2 regions of the Bradyrhizobium sp. CCBAU 53351 genome follow, and region 2 is predicted to be linked to the other one. Evidence: predicted binding sites of a transcription regulator. Region 2 holds the regulator's gene; the other holds the start of a gene.

Region 1 (3,220 bases), 1.9 Mb from region 2:
ACGGATGCCACCGCGGTCGCCGCCTTGACGATGCCCTCGATGCCGTAGATCGGGACCCACAGCGTGTAGATCGACAGCACATGGGTCAGGCCGCACGCCATGATGAAGATCGCGAAGGCCCAGTAGACCCAGCCGAATTTGAGGTCGCGCCGCTTGGTAACCAGAATTGCCAGGGCAAAGGGAATCGAAAAATAGGCGGCGGCGATGCAGGCGTCGGCCACGACGTGAAGCCAGATCAGCTCGGGTTCCCACAACAGGCAGATGCCGTGCGGCGAAAGCATGGACGAGTCGAGGAGACGTTCAAAAAAGGCCCACATCGTTCCACCCAAAGATTCCGTTCCGGACGGCTTGCGGGCCAGGGCGACCCGCGACATCGGTGTCGCCGGACAGTTCCACCATTGACGTCTCACGCATCGGCGAAGCAGTTCGAGACTATACCAAGGGTTCGCCGCGGGCGCATTTCCATGCCGCACGATTGCGGCGCCGAGGCCCCCATATCCGCCGGCGCGCCGCGAATCACGGCCGGCCGCGGCCGGCGCTTGCCGGTGTTCCACGGTCGCGCTAGGACAGGCCATGGCGGTGTCACTATCCAGCAAATGTGTCCGGCGATGACGACCCCGGTCGCACTCACCATCGCGGGTTCCGACTCGGGCGGCGGCGCCGGGATCCAGGCTGACCTGAAGACCTTCGCCGCGCTCGGCGTCTACGGCGCGTCCGTCATCACGGCCTTGACCGCGCAGAATACGCGCGGCGTCACCGGCATCCACGCCGTGCCGGCGGCGTTCGTCACCGAGCAGATCGATGCGGTGTTCTCCGATCTCGACGTCGGCGCGGTGAAGATCGGCATGGTGGCCCAAGCCGCCAGCATCGATGCGATCGCGGCCGCGCTGTCGCGCTGGTCGCCGAGGCATGTCGTGCTCGATCCCGTGATGGTCGCGACGTCAGGGGACCGGCTGCTCGCCGCGGAAGCCGTCGATGCGCTGCGCACGAAACTGATGCCGTTGGCGTCGGTGATCACGCCAAACCTGCCGGAAGCCGCGGCCCTGCTCAACGAGCCGGTCGCGGCAAGCGAAGCGGAGATCGAAAGCCAGGGACGGCGCCTGCTGGCGCTCGGCTGCCGTGCGGTCCTGATCAAGGGCGGGCACGGCGAGGGCGCCGAAAGCATCGACTACCTCGTCAGGGGCGAAGCAACGATCGCGCTCGCCGCACCGCGCGTCGCCACCCGCAACACCCATGGCACCGGCTGCTCGCTATCCTCGGCGGTCGCGGCGGGGCTCGCCAAGGGCGAGGATCTGGAAACCGCCGTCCGCAACGCCAAGATCTGGATCAGCGCCGCGATCGCCGCCGCCGACCGCTTCAGCGTCGGCCACGGCCATGGGCCGGTCCATCATTTCCACGGATTCTACTGAGGCGGGCTTGCTGAACCTCTCCCGGTTGCGGGAGAGGTTGCGCCCAACGGGTCGCGCCGAGGGCGCGCCCCGTTGACAGGCTCCGCCGCGGGTGAGAGCTCCCTCCTCTTGGGAAATCCCACTGGGGAAACACCCTCTCCCGCAAGCGGGGTGGGAGCGCACTTAACTAGGTGCTTCCAACGGCAATCTGATCTCTCAGTCCCCCCTGCGGCGCCATGTCGCCTGATTGTCGCATGCGACTGATATTCGCGGGGAGGGCGAGGCAAGGCGTGATTCGTATCTGAAGGTGCCTCAAAAGTTCAATCGGTCATCCCCCTGTCACGGGACATTGTTACAGGCTGGCGCATGGGAAGTTACGATGTGAGTGACGAGAGCCCGGAGCGGCGCTTTCGCACGTTGTTCATCTCCGACGTTCATCTCGGAGCCCGCGGTTCTCAAGCCGATCTTCTGCTCGACTTCCTGCGCTACCATGATGCCGACACGATCTATCTGGTCGGCGACATCGTCGACGGCTGGGCGCTGAAATCGAGCTGGCACTGGCCGCAATCCCACAACGACCTCGTCCAGAAGCTTTTGCGCAAGGCGCGCAAGGGCGCCAAGGTCATCTACATCCCCGGCAATCACGACGAGTTCCTGCGCAATTATTACGGCACGCATTTCGGCGGCATCGACGTGGTCGAGAACACCGTCCACACCGGCGCCGACGGCAAGCGCTACCTCGTCATCCACGGCGACATCTTCGATCTCGTGGTGCAGAACGCGCGATGGCTCGCCCATCTCGGCGACAAGGCCTACGATTTCGCGATCCAGATGAATCGCTTCGTCAACTTCTTCCGCCGCCTATTCAAGGTGCCCTATTGGTCGCTGTCGCAATGGGCCAAGCAGAAGGTCAAGAACGCGGTGAATTATATCGGCGCGTTCGAGCAGGCGCTCGCCGCCGAGGCGCGGCGTCACGACGCCGACGGCGTGATCTGCGGCCACATCCACTACGCCGTGATCCGCGACGAGGGCGGCATTCGCTACATGAATTGCGGCGACTGGGTCGAGAGCTGCACGGCGCTCGTCGAGCATGACGACGGTCATTTCGAGATCATCACTTGGGCGGATCATCTGCAGAAGCCGGCAGACGTCCCTCAGGTTGCAGCCAGAGCTGCATGACAGAGGCCGCCTGATGCGTATCCTGGTCGCGACCGACGCCTGGCACCCGCAAGTCAATGGTGTGGTTCGGACGCTGACCAAACTCGCTGACGCCGCGGAGGCGCTCGGCGTCCAGTTCACGTTCCTGACGCCGCAATCGTTCCGCACCTTTGCGATGCCGAGCTATCGCGACGTGCGGCTGGCCATGCCGCGCCCGGCACGGATTGCAAAGCTGATCGAGGAGGCGCGTCCGGACAGTATCCACATTGCGACGGAGGGGCCGATCGGCCTGATGGTCCGCCGCTATTGCCGCCAGCGCAGGCTGCCGTTCACGACCAGCTTCCACACCCGCTTTCCCGAATATGTCCGCGCCCGCGTGCCGGTGCCGGGCTCGCTGATCTGGCGCGCGCTGCGCCGTTTCCATGCGCCCAGCCGCGCCGTGATGGCGGCAACGCCGGCGCTCGCCCGCGAGCTGACCGAGCGCGGCTTCGACAATGTCGTGCTGTGGCCCCGCGGCGTCGACACCCATGTGTTCCATCCGCGCGCCATCGACCTCTGCCTGCCGGCACCGGTGTTCCTGTCGGTCGGCCGCGTCGCGGTGGAGAAGAATCTCGAAGCGTTCCTCGAGCTCGATCTGCCCGGCACCAAGGTGATCGTCGGCGACGGCCCGGCCC
Region 2 (3,220 bases):
GCGAACAGATCGCCGCTGCGGCCCATGCCGGTCTGCACCTCGTCGAAGGCGAGCAGCAGGCCCTTCTCGTCGCAAAGCTGGCGCAACGCCTTGAGGAAATTGGGAGGTGCCGAGCGCACGCCGCCCTCGCCCTGGATCGGCTCGATCAGGATGCCGGCGGTGTTGGGGCCGATCGCCTTCTTGACGGCTTCGAGGTCGCCATGCGGCACCTGGTCGAAGCCGTCCATCGGCGGTCCAAAGCCTTCGAGATATTTTGCAGAGCCGGTCGCAGCCAAGGTTGCCAGCGTGCGGCCGTGGAACGCGCCTTCGAAGGTGATGATGCGGTAACGTTCCGGATGGCCCTTGGAGAAGTGATGATGGCGGACCAGCTTGATCACGCCCTCCAGCGCTTCGGCGCCGGAATTGCAGAAGAACACGAAGTCCGCAAAGCTCTCGTTGCACAGGCGCGCGGCGAGCTTCTCGCCGTCCGGGCTCTGGAACAGGTTCGACATGTGCCACAGCTTCGTCGCCTGCTCCTGCAACGCCTTGACCAGCGCGGGATGGGCGTGGCCGAGCGCGTTTACAGCAACGCCCGAGGTGAAATCGAGATAGCGATCGCCATTGGTCGCGATCAGCCAGCAGCCTTCGCCGCGCTCAAAACCGAGGTTGGCCCTGGCGAAAACGGGGAGCAAATGCGGCGCTACGCTGTTAGTCATGACGGTCACTTGATGTTGCGGACGGTGTGAGGCGTGCATTGCGCAACGCACCATTGACCGGCCCGGAAAACGAAACGTGCCGCCTTTTAAGGGCGGCACGCGGGACTATCTTAGGCCTGGTGAAACGGGTGTCAATGCCGCCCGAAAGCCTCGGGAAACGCAGATTCCGTAGTCTTGCGGTGGCGATTTTGCGGGTTTTACACCACGGAACATGTGGAAGCGAGTCGGCGGACTCTTGCGCGTGAGTCACGCCATATTGTAGCGTTTGGGCTGTCAGATACGACATCTCGTGCAACAGTTCTGATCCCAAGAGTCCTCATGTACCGGCGTAAACGTTCGGGCGCGAGTAGCGCGCCCGGCGAGCCTTAAGGGATTCTGACGGCACGGGTTTTTGAGGCTTAGGCATTCGCCGCACGGACCGCCAGGATGGCAGAAGCGCAGCGAGGGAAAGGGTGCAATGACGGTTTTGACCTGGTCCGACGATCGCGTCGAGCAGCTGAAAAAGCTCTGGGAGGCCGGATTGTCGGCCAGCCAGATCGCAGCAGAGCTCGGCAATGTGACCCGCAATGCCGTGATCGGCAAAGTGCACAGGCTCGGCCTGTCCGGCCGCGCCAAGAGCCCTTCGTCGGCCGCGCCGCGGCCGCGCAAGGCACGCCCGGCGCAGCACATGATGCGGGTGACCCGCCCCATTGCGCGCGGCAATACCGCACTGGCGCAGGCCTTCGAGGTCGAGGTCGAGGCCGAACCGGTCACCTATGACAACGTGGTGCCGATGAGCCAGCGGCTGTCGCTGCTCGAGCTTAACGAGGCGACTTGCCACTGGCCGGTCGGCGATCCCTCGAGCCCGGATTTCTTCTTCTGCGGCGGCAAGGCGCTGTCCGGCCTGCCCTACTGCGCCCAGCATTCGCGCGTGGCGTATCAGCCGGCAGCGGATCGCCGGCGCGCACCGGCGAAGCCGGGCCCGCGGTAAACACGGTCTCAGGCATCGAGACGAAAAAGCGCGCCAGCTGGCGCGCTTTTTGTTGGATTACGGAAGCAGGTCCTACGTCTGCTCAGCCTTCGCAAAGCGGTCATCCAGCGCGTAGCCGGCGCCGCGGACGGTGCGGATCGGGTCCTGCTCGCGACCGAGATTGAGCAGCTTGCGCAGGCGGCCGATATGGACGTCGACGGTGCGCTCGTCGATATAGATGTCGCGGCCCCAGACGCTGTCGAGCAGCTGCTCGCGCGAGAACACGCGGCCGGGATGCTCCAGGAAGAACTCCAGAAGCCGATATTCGGTCGGGCCGAGATCGATCGGGCGGCCCGAGCGCGCCACGCGGCGCTTGTCGCGGTCGAGCTCGATGTCGCCATAGGCCAGCACTGTGGCGAGCCGCTCGGGGCTGGCGCGCCGCAAGAGGCCCTTCACGCGCGCCAAGAGCTCCGGCACCGAGAACGGCTTGACGATGTAGTCGTCGGCGCCGGTCGCAAGGCCGCGCACCCGCTCGCTCTCCTCGCCGCGCGCGGTGAGCATGATGATCGGCAGCTGCTTGGTCTCGGGCCGGGTGCGCAGGCGCCGGCACAGTTCGATGCCCGAGAGGCCCGGCAGCATCCAGTCGAGCACGATCAGGTCGGGAATGTGCTCCTTGAGGCGGGTGTCGGCGTCGTCGCCGCGCATCACCGTCTCGACGTCATAGCCGTCGCCTTCGAGGTTGTAACGCAGAAGCTCGGTGAGAGCTTCCTCGTCCTCAACCACCATAATGCGTGCGCCCATGGTGTCGTCGCTCCTTAGGTCTTCAGCTATTCAAGTCTTCAGGTATTCGGAACCGTCGTGGCGAAAGTCGTCATGTCGCCCTTCGGCCGCTTGTCGGTGATCGCCTGGCCCTCGATCATGTAGAACACGGTCTCGGCGATGTTGGTGGCGTGGTCGCCGATCCGCTCGATGTTCTTGGCGCAGAACATCAAATGGATGCAGAACGAGATGTTGCGCGGATCCTCCATCATGTAGGTGAGGAGCTCGCGGAACAGCGAGGTGCAGATCGCGTCGACTTCCTCGTCGCCCTTCCACACCGCCATCGCCGCCGGCAGATCGTGCGCGGCATAGGCATCCAGCACCGACTTGACCTGCTGCTGCACGAGGTCGGTCATGTGCTCGAGGCCGCGGAACAGCTTGAGCGGATGGAAGTCGGTCTCCAGCGCCGCGACGCGCTTGCCCATGTTCTTGGCGAGATCGCCGATGCGCTCGAGGTCGGTCGCAACGCGCATGGCGCCGACGATCTCGCGCAGATCCACCGCCATCGGCTGGCGGCGGGCGATGGTGAGCACGGCGCGCTCCTCGATGCGCTTCTGCAGTGCGTCGAGATCGGCGTCGATGGTGACGACGCGCTGGCCGAGCGCGACGTCGCGGCGGATCAGCGCACCGACGGAATCGACGATCATGCGCTCGGCGATTCCGCCCATCTCGGCGACCAGGCGGGTGAGCTCCTGGAGGTCGGTGTCGAAAGCCTTTGCGGTATGTTCAGAACCCATGTTGCGTCTCCTCAGCCGAA

The links. The regulator PhoB, encoded in region 2, activates phosphate uptake and scavenging genes when phosphate is short. The targets are predictions, from matches to a motif close to TGTCATNNANCTGTCAT.
Region 1: a site for PhoB is predicted at 1,715-1,731, ahead of XH83_RS24670 (UDP-2,3-diacylglucosamine diphosphatase). Genes of this name have one in related genera too.

What each region holds. Positions count from the first base shown of each region.
Region 1 is NZ_CP030059.1:5,189,586-5,192,805, reverse strand. It holds gene XH83_RS24680 (PAS domain-containing sensor histidine kinase) at 1-281, opposite strand, end outside; gene thiD (bifunctional hydroxymethylpyrimidine kinase/phosphomethylpyrimidine kinase) at 609-1,409, shown strand; gene XH83_RS24670 (UDP-2,3-diacylglucosamine diphosphatase) at 1,755-2,567, shown strand; gene XH83_RS24665 (glycosyltransferase family 1 protein) at 2,581-3,220, shown strand, end outside.
Region 2 is NZ_CP030059.1:7,070,606-7,073,825, forward strand. It holds gene XH83_RS33735 (aspartate aminotransferase family protein) at 1-695, opposite strand, end outside; gene XH83_RS33740 (GcrA family cell cycle regulator) at 1,153-1,665, shown strand; gene phoB (phosphate regulon transcriptional regulator PhoB) at 1,738-2,445, opposite strand; gene phoU (phosphate signaling complex protein PhoU) at 2,484-3,200, opposite strand; gene pstB (phosphate ABC transporter ATP-binding protein PstB) at 3,212-3,220, opposite strand, start outside.